Regions from separate parts of the Rossellomorea sp. ABR4_004 genome, predicted to be linked through region 1. Evidence: riboswitches for the same ligand, from Rfam matches in the RefSeq annotation. Region 1 holds a riboswitch; the other holds the start of a gene.
The links. Region 1 has a riboswitch for cobalamin ahead of ACXAF2_RS13720 (acyl-CoA thioesterase). Riboswitches for the same ligand answer to the same signal wherever they lie in the genome.
Positions count from the first base shown of each region.

Region 2: it holds a riboswitch for cobalamin, as region 1 does, so the genes downstream of both, metE (5-methyltetrahydropteroyltriglutamate--homocysteine S-methyltransferase) here and ACXAF2_RS13720 (acyl-CoA thioesterase) in region 1, are expected to answer to the same signal.

Region 1 covers NZ_JBSWVM010000002.1:159,552-165,415, reverse strand. Annotated here, with positions in the region: gene ACXAF2_RS13730 (helix-turn-helix domain-containing protein) at 1-1,016, opposite strand, end outside; gene ACXAF2_RS13725 (VC0807 family protein) at 1,139-1,801, opposite strand; gene ACXAF2_RS13720 (acyl-CoA thioesterase) at 2,000-2,473, opposite strand; cobalamin riboswitch at 2,621-2,812, opposite strand; gene ACXAF2_RS13715 (AraC family transcriptional regulator) at 2,915-3,856, shown strand; gene ACXAF2_RS13710 (DUF1761 family protein) at 3,870-4,238, shown strand; gene ACXAF2_RS13705 (flotillin family protein) at 4,416-5,864, shown strand, end outside.
Region 2 covers NZ_JBSWVM010000001.1:1,381,188-1,387,051, reverse strand. Annotated here, with positions in the region: gene thiC (phosphomethylpyrimidine synthase ThiC) at 1-1,693, shown strand, start outside; gene ACXAF2_RS07270 (hypothetical protein) at 1,671-1,868, shown strand; SAM riboswitch class I at 1,964-2,074, shown strand; cobalamin riboswitch at 2,143-2,327, shown strand; gene metE (5-methyltetrahydropteroyltriglutamate--homocysteine S-methyltransferase) at 2,481-4,781, shown strand; gene ACXAF2_RS07260 (hypothetical protein) at 4,889-5,071, shown strand; gene ACXAF2_RS07255 (biotin transporter BioY) at 5,161-5,727, shown strand; gene ACXAF2_RS07250 (GNAT family N-acetyltransferase) at 5,770-5,864, opposite strand, start outside.

The sequences.
Region 1 (5,864 bases):
CTTGGATCCTGATGCTGAGTGGCCATATTCAATCCTTTTGTCGATAAGTGATTGAGTTCACGGGAAGATAGTAGACTCCCTTTCATGCAAGCAAGTATATATCCACTGAGCGTAACTAAATAATGTGATGCCGGCGTTTCGTCGTTGATAAGATTTAATGCTTCTTCATAGGATGCCTTTGATTCAGAATATCGTTTTCTCCTAAAATATTCGAATCCAAGATTATTATGTATCTTATGCGCCCGATCGTTTGAATTGACTGATTCACAGACTCTGAGGAGCTTATCATACTGTTGTTCTGTTTCTTCCATATCAAAGGGTTCCTTGGCATTCAATTGGATTAAAATTAAGGTTTCTGAATCGATGACCCTAAGGATATTCAATGTTTTCTGGAAAAATTGCAAAGCTTTTTGCCCATAATAATAGGCAAAGGTGTTTGAATGAATGGAATGATATGCTAATGCCAAATGAAAATAATATTCGGAGTTGGGATATTCATCGTCAATCTGTTTCAATACACTTATGCAAGTATTAAATTGTCTTGTTGAATGATAGTAGATCCCTTTGACATGAAGCAATAAATTTTGTTCGAAAGGGGATAGAGAATAGTTTTTATTTTCGAACATGCCCAGGATTTCCTTGGCTTTTCCATGCTTGTTCAAAAATAAATAATATCTTGCCAGGAAAAGGTTGTATTGAATGATGAAGTCAGATAAAAACCTTAAAGGTTCCTTTTCAATTTCCCCTTTAAGTTGATGGATGTCATTGGTTCGAATCATAATAATCGCATCGTTCCATTCTGATAGTTTTGCTTGTAAGGAATGATAGCGGGAACATTCAACATCCATATTGATTCCAAGCTTCCTGGCAAGTAAATCAGTAATTTCACTTGAATACTCCGTGATGCCTCTTTCGATTTTACTAAGATGTGTGGTGGAACAGATACCCTGAGCAAGCTGTTCCTGTGTCAATCCTGAATCTTCTCGATGAAATTTAATTAATTTACCTTCAATCATAGTACACCCCGAGTGAACAGTTTATTTATCATTATAGGGAAATATCTTTGTTTGTTCTATAGATGGGGGACAAGACGGAGGTCTGAAGGCAAAAACATCCAAATCCAATGGAATCTGCGTTTCTAAACTGATTTTCTCTCTTGTTCATCCAAATCAGTCTGCACTTCTTTCACCAATTGAGGAGAATCTTGTATGATCTTCCCGATATAAATGAAACCAGCCACGGTAATCCCGGTCATGATCCAGCTGAAGGCTTGGCGGAGAATGATCCCTTTATCGAATGCTTCAACCCCGTACTCCAGGATAAGCCATGCATTAACAATTGCCAGAATCCCGCTTCTTAAGGCAAAACACAGGGTGATTATTTGAAAGATTCGAAAGAGAGGCTTTTTGTAGTAGAGTCGCTTACTAAAGGTCCGGTCGTATCCTTGAAGCTCTGCGAAGTCAAGTCCAAAGAAAAGGGAAATCGGTTTTCTGAACAACATGGTGATGAAGAAAAAAAGACTTAAAGCAGCGGCATAGTATACATTATTCCATAGGAGTTGGATGGAGGAACCAGCCAGTACGTCAATCAGAGTACCGACAATCAATGTGACTAAAATGAACAAGCCAAACGTATTTACTTTCTTCATTTCGATAAATCGATAAACCGTATAGATGATTCCTGGAACAGAGGAAAGGAGCATGGCATAGTAATCTCCAATGTAATCCCTCATTATGTTCCATACGAAAAGAGGTAGTGCTACATAAATCAACAAGTCCAATAAGACAAAATTTCTTTTCAACTTTATCCCTCTTCCTTTTTTTTACTGTTACTATTCATACGGACAAAAAGGGGAAGAAGTTTCACAATATGAATAATCTTTCCAAATGCGTACCAATTCTCATTTGAAAGTTAGAAGATAATTTCTTTTAAAACACTCAGAGCTTAGAAAACTCTGAGCATTATTGTTATATGAGTTAGTCAGTGACTCAGATATTGTTTATAAAATAAGCGCGCGATTCTTTCTATGCTCTTTCCGCAACGGAGCCGTTTTGAATAGTCTCGTTTCTTCTTCCGTTTGAGGAATGACCTTTGGTACCGGCTTCGGTTTTCCATCTTCATCAACGGCGACCATAGTCAGGAATGATTCCGTTGTAAGGGTTTTGACACTCGTTACGAGATTCGTAGAGTACACCTTTACATACACTTCCATTGATGTCCTGCCTGTAGAAGTGACGTATGCCTCAAGGCTTAGAGCATCGCCGACGGTGGCGGATGATAAGAAGTCGACGGAGTCAATCGAGGCCGTGACGACGACTGAACTGGAATGTTTCATGGCGGATAGGGCCGCAATCTCATCAATATAGGATAAAACCTTTCCACCAAAGATGGTCTGCATATGATTGGTGTCAGGCGGCAATACCAATTTTGTTTGGATGGTTCGTGAACGTTCGACTGAATAGGCTTGTTCCATTTTCTCATCTCCCTTGTTGTATTATGAAACAAAAAAGCATCTTCTTTTGAAAAGAAGATGCGGCTATTCCTGGTAAACGTTCTGAGGACTGTGATTCCTCTTGTGACGTCTCATTAGCGCAACACCCTCCTATCTCCCGTAGGAACTCTGTGTTCTTCTCAATTGGCAGGTCTCCTGGCTCAGCGTCAGCGATTTCGTATTCCTTCCCATTTCAGTTCGAAACAGTGGATCCATACGAATTCTCAGCTTTACAGTGGCGGGACCGCGTTGGACTTTCACCAACTTCCCTTTTAAGAAAATGAACTAAAGGTCATCTTCACCAATGAGCAATGGTTAAATTGTGAACGCTTATATTTTATCATAACCCTTAGTGAGTGAGGAGAAGGATTATGGTAAAATTTATAAACAAGTGCTCTTCAAAAAGGTAGTGAGGTCTGAAAAATGCAACAAGACAAAATACAAAGAAATCAAATCGATAAAGTAGTAGAGTATATCGATCAACATCTAAGCGAAGATTTATCCTTAGAACAGTTAGCCAAAGTATCAACCTATTCCCCTTATCACTTTCAGCGGGTGTTTAAAGGGTTGATCGGTGAAACACCGGCAGGTTATGTGAAAAGAATGCGCTTGGAAAATGCAGCACATATGCTCATTTACGAGCCACAGCTTCCTATCACACAAATTGCGTTCATATGTGGTTTTTCATCGTTATCCTATTTCACCTATTCTTTTCATGCTTACTTTAAAGCGAGCCCCAAAAGCTGGAGGGGAGGTGCCTACTTAGATCGCTTTCCACGTGAATATTTAAATAGCAAGAAATCTAAACCTTTCAGCACAAAAGTGAAAGAATTCCATCAGGAAGAATCCTATAATGAGTTTAAATGGCTGGATTTATCAAAAGTGAAGATTGCTTATTTTCCAGAGTGTTCAACCGTCAATCGATATCATATGGGCTCCTATATCGAAGGCATTCCAGAAACCTGGCAGGACCTATATCGTTGGGGAAATGCAAGAAGTTTATTTGAGGAGAGTCCTTTAATATTCGGTATACCAAAGAGCAATCCTTATATTACCCCTCCTGAAAAAAGCAGGTATGAATGCCGCATGGCAATCAAGGGTCTGGACTACGTAATAGATGACGAAGAAGTATTTTGTTTTCGTGGTGGAAAGCATGTGGTGTATGAATTCGACGAACCTGTAGACTATCAGGAAAGAGGCAGATTAATCGAGTGCTATTCAGAGCTATATAGTTATTGGCTGCCCCAAAGTGGATACAGGTATCTGGGGAACCCGGTAGAACTAGTAGTGATTGACAAGGTGGCGGGAACTCTCGAAATTGGTTGCAAGATTAAAGCGATCGCTTTAGCCATTGAACCGAATTAATGGAGGAATAGGAATGGTATTAGATCTGAATTTGCCCGCACTTTTAGCTGGCGCAGTGTTGTATATGGTATACGGTGGAATTTATTATTCGATTCTACTAGGGAAGAAAGACCAAGGGGGAACGGGCCCTATTAAGTACATAGTTGCAGTATTGGTAGCAGTTGTCAGCTCGTTCCTGGTAGGATTTCTCGTTCAAAAGACCGGAGCAGGTGGAATAGCTGGAGGAGCTTTGGTTGGTGGAAGCATTGGACTGCTTATTACTTTCGTTTATTTGAAAAATACTTTATTTGGACTACTGTCAAAACGTATGTTTTTTATCGCAATAGGAGATCATCTTGTTATCTTTACCGGACTCGGGGCAGTACATGGACTGTTCTTATAGCTTGAATGCTTGAACCATTTACAGGTTCAGGCTTTTTTATATAAAATAGGGAATTCGCCCAATTTATTGAAACTTTTCGTAATCTTTTCCGTAGATAGTATTGTAGCTAGCACTTTTATTTTAAATTAAATCAGATTTCATGCTGGTTTAAACAAAATGTCGAGAGGGGTTGTCAGAATGCTAGGATCATTAAGTATTATCGGATTTTTCATGTTCCTTATTCCTGTTCTGGTTATCGCAGCGATTGCAGGAATTGCCTATTATTTCTGGATGAGATTTCGTTATCGGACAGCGAGATCGAACCAGGCACTGATCATTACCGGACCTAAACTGGGGGATCCTGAGAAGGAAACGAATATTTTCACCGACCAGGAAGGGCGTTCAATGAAAATCATCAGAGGTGGGGGGTACAGATTAAGACGTTTCCAAACATCCACACCTGTTAATCTTACATCCTTCCAATTAAAGCTATCGACACCGAGAGTATACACAAATGGCGGAGTACCGATCGTTGCAGACGCAGTGGCAATGGTGAAGGTGGCCGATACATTAAACGGGATTGCGAACTATGCCGAGCAGTTCCTTGGTAAGGATCAAAAAGAAATTGAAGATGAAATCATCGAGGTACTGGGAAGTAATCTTCGTGCGATACTTTCAAAAATGACTGTTGAAGACATTAACAGCAACCGTGAAAAATTTAACGCAGACGTATCAGAAATTGCCCAGAAGCAGCTGGATCTCATGGGCTTCAAAATTACGTCACTCGGGTTAACTGACATAAGAGATGCAGACGAAGAAAATGGATACTTAAAAAATCTTGGTCGTCCACGTATCGCCGAGGTTCGCAAGCAAGCTGAAATTGCAGAAGCAAACACCGAGCGTGAAACCCGTATTCACCGGGCCCAAACCGATCAGGAAGCGAAAGAGGAAGAATATAAGCGTCAAATTACCATTGCCCAATCGAAAAAAGAGAAGGACATCAAAGACGCTGCCTTCAAAGAAGAGACAGAGCGGGCAAGAGCAAAGTCCGAGCAGTCCTATGAGTTGGAAAAAGCCAAACTTACCAAGGAAGTGAAAGAAGAAGAGTTAACCCTTCAATTCCTTGAGCGTGAACGTGCCGTTAAGCTTGAAGCAGAAGAATCAAAAGTTCGTAAAACGAAAGCAGATGCCGAATACTACGAAACCACCCGTAAAGCGGAAGCCGAAGCGCGCAAGGCTGAAATTGACGGGGAAGCGAAAGCCAAGATCCGTAGAGAAGAAGGTTCTGCCGAAGCCGATGTTATCAGAGAACGTGGTAAGGCGGAAGCTGAATCCCGTAAGCTGCTGGCAGAAGCAATGGAGAAACATGGCGATGTCATCATTACCGAGAAATTAATTGAAATGCTGCCCGTTTTCGCAGAGAAAATTGCCCAGCCTCTTAACAATATTGACTCTGTTAAGATCATTGATTCCGGTAATGGCCAGGGAGTTCCTTCCTTTGGGAAAAGCATCACCAGAACGATGCTTGACATGCAGGAACCGTTAAGGGAAATGACTGGCATCGATGTAGGTGAACTACTGAAGTCATATGCAAACAGAAGCCAGGAGAGACCTTATCAACCTGCGATTTCGGAGTCAGCAGACAAG
Region 2 (5,864 bases), on a different contig from region 1:
AGACATACATGTACCGATGAGAGAAATTGACCTGAGTAGGACGAGTGTTACCTTTGGCGTGGAAGAGAATGAACCGGTTCGTGTATACGATACAAGCGGACCTTATACAGATGAGCGTTACCAAGTCGATATTACTAAAGGATTACCTTCCGTTCGCACAGAGTGGATCCAAGAACGTCAGGATGTCACGGCTTACCCGGGACGTGAAATCGAACCGGAAGATAACGGCTATAAAGGAGACGATCCTCGTGCAAACGTAGAGTCGTTCCCTACTATCAAACGTACCCCGATACGGGCAAAAATGGGTCGTAATGTGACTCAAATGCATTATGCGAAAAAAGGAATCATTACACCGGAAATGGAGTTCATCGCTATCCGGGAAAATGTTGATCCTTCATTTGTAAGAGAAGAGGTAGCAAATGGCAGGGCCATCATCCCTGCTAATATCAATCATCCTGAATGTGAACCGATGATCATCGGTCGTCACTTTCATGTGAAAATAAACGCGAATATCGGAAACTCTGCCGTATCATCTTCCGTTGAAGAAGAAGTGGAGAAAATGACGTGGGCAACTCGTTGGGGTGCCGATACCATAATGGACTTATCAACAGGTAAAAACATTCATACAACAAGGGAGTGGGTCATTCGAAACTCCCCTGTCCCTGTTGGCACGGTACCGATCTATCAAGCACTTGAAAAAGTAAACGGAATTGCTGAGAATCTTACTTGGGATGTATACAGGGATACATTGATCGAACAGGCGGAGCAGGGTGTTGACTATTTCACCATTCATGCAGGTGTATTATTGCGGTATATTCAGCTGACGGCTGAACGTACAACAGGCATTGTTTCCCGTGGAGGTTCAATCATGGCACAATGGTGTCTTGCCCATCATAAAGAGAACTTTCTTTATTCACATTTTGAAGATATATGTAAGATCGTAAAAGCCTATGATATCTCCGTTTCCTTAGGAGATGGTTTAAGGCCCGGATCAATTGCTGATGCGAATGATGAAGCACAGTTTGCCGAGCTTGAAACATTAGGCGAGCTAACCAAAATTGCTTGGAAGCATGATGTACAGGTGATGATTGAAGGCCCCGGTCATGTACCGATGCATATGATTAAAGAGAATGTGGATAAGCAAATGGAAATCTGTCATGAAGCCCCTTTTTATACCCTGGGTCCATTAACGACAGATATTGCACCTGGATATGATCACATTACTTCCGCCATAGGGGCTGCCATGATCGGTTGGTTTGGAACAGCCATGCTGTGCTATGTAACGCCAAAAGAGCATCTCGGATTACCTAATAAAGATGATGTGAGAGAAGGTGTCATTGCTTATAAAATCGCAGCACATGCAGCGGATTTAGCAAAAGGGCATCCAGGGGCACAAGTAAGAGATAATGCCGTTTCTAAGGCTCGATTTGAATTTAGATGGAATGACCAATTTAATTTATCCCTGGACCCGGAACGTGCAAGGGAGTATCATGATGAAACACTTCCTGCAGAAGGGGCAAAAACGGCCCATTTTTGTTCAATGTGTGGACCGAAATTTTGTTCAATGAGAATATCGCATGATATAAGGGGAATGAAGGAGAATGGCATGGATGACGCTTATAAGGAAATAGAAAAAGGATTGAAAGAAAAATCGAAGGAGTTTGTGGAAAATGGATCAAACATCTACCGATGAACCTCTTTGTCATGTACTCAAATTGAAGAATGATATCGTAAAGCTCAATCAGAGAGTCATCCAACTCGAAAAAGAAGTGAAGAGCATTCAGGAAAACTGCAGGCATGTCTTCTATGAAACGGATGTAACAAGATCTTGTATCAAATGTCATTATGTAGAAAGTACCTATTATTAGAAACGTGTAAGTGATTGATTAAATTTCTTTTGACAGCGTATATGTACCGTGCTACGATTATTACAAATTTCGGAATAGTAAATGAATATATATAACTCTTATTGAGAGAGGTGGAGGGACTGGCCCTGTGAAACCCGGCAACCATTCAACAGATGTGTTGAAAAGGTGCTAATTCCTGCAAAGCAATTGGCTTTGGAAAATAAGAGAGGATTCTAATAAACATGAAGCCCTCTCTATCAGAAGAGAGGGCTTTTCGTTTGTTGAAATAAAAATTTAATAGACAAATGCAATAGGTGCTGAGTCATGCTCAGCTAAAAGGGAAGACCGGTGAAAATCCGGCACGGTCCCGCCACTGTAATGGGGAGCGACTTATCATTTAACCACTATTTCTGTTGAAATGGGAAGGGAAAAGAAGCTGTGAACCTAAGTCAGGAGACCTGCCTGTTGTATGCGCTTATGCTCTACGTGGATATAGAGAGGGGTGAGGAATACGTGTTGAGAATACAAGAATGTCTCAACTCTAGTTAGTGATACGTATGAATCTCTCTTTCATTTGAAAGGGAGATTTTTTTGTTGATGACAACCATACCAAGTATAAGGAGTGAAGATTGAATGAGTAAGGTGATCAGTTCGAATTTAGGATATCCAAGGATCGGAGAAAAGCGTGAATGGAAAAAGACGCTGGAACAATTTTGGGCAGGGAAGATTGAAAAGGATTCCTTCTTAGAACAAATGGAGGAAATCCGAGTCAACCATTTGAAGAAGCAATTAGATCAGGGGATTGATTTAGTTCCGGTTGGAGATTTCAGCTTATATGATCATGTACTTGATACAGCGGTCATGTTCGGCTTGGTTCCCGAGAGGTTTCATTATAGTGGGGGTAAGGTCTCTCTTGAAACGTATTTTGAAATGGCCAGAGGCGCGAAGGACGCGGTGGCATTAGAAATGACAAAATGGTTTAACACCAACTATCACTATCTCGTGCCTGAGCTTGATGGGATCATACCTCAGTTAGTGGAAAATCGTCCCCTGCATTTTTTTAGAGAAGCAAAAGAAAAACTAGGTATAGAAGGAAAGCCGGTTATCTTAGGTCCCTTCACTTTTGTGAAATTGTCTAAAGGGTATGAAACCGGTGATTTTAAAACCCTTGTTGATCAATTTGTCCCTCTTTATGTTGAAGTACTGCGTGAATTACAGGAAGAGGGTGTAGAGTGGGTACAAATGGATGAACCGATATTGTGTACCTCCATCGGTGATGAAGAGATGGATCAATTCAAAGAAGTCTATCAAACGCTTAAAGAATCCTGCCCCGGGTTAAAGATCATCCTTCAAACCTATTATGATAGTTTGGAAAGGTACCAGCAGGTGTTAGCACTCCCGGTAGACGGAATAGGGATAGATTTTGTGCATGATCGTGGTGAAAATTTGACTGCGCTGAAAAGATTTGGCTTTCCTAAAGATAAATTCCTGGCTGCCGGCATTCTTGATGGCAGGAATATTTGGAGGAGTAATCTTGCGGATACCTATTCGCTTCTATCATTCATTGCAGGGTATGTTCCGGGTGATCGCTTGATCATACAACCATCATGCAGTTTACTACATGTACCAGTAACCTTGCAGAATGAAGAAACAATTGGTACACCCCTCATTGACGCTCTATCATTTGCTGATGAGAAATTACATGAAATCACTGTTTTAACAAAGGGGATTCGTGAGGGAACCGAGACAATAGACGATGATATTGCTCAAAGTGAAACGGCGATTAAGCATTTAAACGAATCACCGCTGCGTAATAAAAGGGAGGTGCAGGAAGAGGTTAAAGAATTGCATCCCAACAATGTCGGAAGAAAAGATCCATTCCATATTCGTAAACTGGAACAGGACAAGTACTTTTCATTACCTTTTCTCCCAACCACTACAATCGGCAGCTTTCCTCAAACTCAGGAAGTGAGAAGGCAAAGGTTGAAATGGAGGAAGGGAGATCTTTCTGATGGGGAGTATCAGCAATATATTCATGCAGAAATCAAACGTTGGATTGACATTCAGGAACAAATCGGCCTTGATGTGTTTGTACATGGTGAATTCGAGCGGACGGATATGGTTGAATTCTTTGGTGAGAAATTAGAAGGTTTTCAGTTTACGAAGTATGGGTGGGTACAATCATACGGTTCCAGATGTGTGAAGCCACCACTTATATATGGTGATGTGACATTTAAAGAACCCATGACCGTTAGAGAAACCGTATATGCCCAATCCTTAACGGATAAACCGGTTAAAGGGATGTTAACGGGCCCGATCACGATTCTAAACTGGTCATTTGTTCGGAATGATGTTTCTCGTTATGAAGTAGCTAATCAAATTGCGCTGTCTCTCCAAAAAGAGATTGAAGAATTAGAAGGCAATGGGATTCGCATGATACAAGTTGATGAGCCGGCACTTAGGGAAGGGCTGCCTTTAAAGCGTGAAAATTGGGATGAATATCTACAGGCTGCCGTTTATGCATTCAAATTGGCCACCTCATCTGTACAGAACCAAACCCAGGTCCATACGCATATGTGCTATTCGGATTTTGAAGATATTATAGATGCCATCAATGATCTGGATGCTGATGTCATCTCGATTGAAACCTCAAGAAGTCATGGGGAAATGATCACTGTATTTGAAGACAATACGTACGAAAAAGGGATTGGTCTGGGGGTATATGACATTCACAGTCCACGGGTGCCGAAGCGTGAAGAATTAATCCGTAATATACATCGGGCTCTTGAAGTGCTGGATCCCGAGTTATTCTGGGTCAACCCGGATTGTGGTTTGAAAACCCGCGGGATCGATGAGACAGTCTTAGCGCTTAAAACCATGGTGGAAGCGGCTGAAAAAGTGCGTGAAGAGATGCTCATGAAAAAGGAAGGGTAATTGTCAATATGATCGAGTGCCGATGATTACGTTCCTTTGATCCACCTTTTAAAACGCAGGGCGCAGTTGAAAAGAGTTGCGTCCTGCACATAAGGAGATAAAAGAAAATGCCATACATAGCCATAGGAAGAATCATTCAAGTATTTAATGAACATCAGCCAGATCGCACCATCCTGTATTTGGTGAGTGATAAGGGGATTGATGAGTTCCCCAAAGGAAGGGTTTCATTAAAAACCGCTTTAGAATGGCAGGCGCAAGAAAAAATATGCAATGTCTATGCTCCCAGTTAAAAAACGAGATGGAGAAAAAATAAGCTTCCCAACATCCTTTGAATTGTGTTAACTTAATGTTATACAGAGTTTACATACACAAGGGGGATTTGAAAGTGAACGGAGAAAAACTAAGGGTGATTATTCACTGTGCCATTTTTGCTGCAATTACGGGGATTTTCGCTCAAATCGAGATTCCACTGCCACTCGTTCCAATCAGCGGACAAACATTAGCAGTAGGAATTACAGCGACGATTCTTGGAAGCCGATATGGAGCGTTCGCCATGGTATGCTATGCAGCCCTCGGAGCAGTCGGTGTTCCTGTATTTGCGGGCTTCAGTGGAGGGGCACAGGTACTGGTCGGTCCAACGGGAGGCTATATTTTCGGCTTCATCGTAGCGGCATTCTTTACTGGCTTCATTCTTGAAAAAACCAAATTCACCATACCGATGGCGATGATCGCCAATACAGTTGGTATGATCATTACGTTGGTCCTGGGTACCATTCAGCTGAAATTTGTAGCCGATCTTAGCTGGAATCAGGCAATGGCGGCAGGAGTATATCCATTTATCGTAGTTGGACTTATCAAAGCATTCCTGGCAAGCTGGATTGGAATCACTGTAAGACAACGACTGGTTCAGGCCAGATTGATCGGGAATCGGAAAGCAGCAGCATAATGAAAAAAGTTGACTCTTTGTTGGGAGTCAACTTTTTTATGACTAAAATTTATACATAGACCAATAGCCTATATCCTTGAATCCGATTCGTTTATAAATTTTTCCTGCTTCAGGATTATCATAGAATAGGCATAACT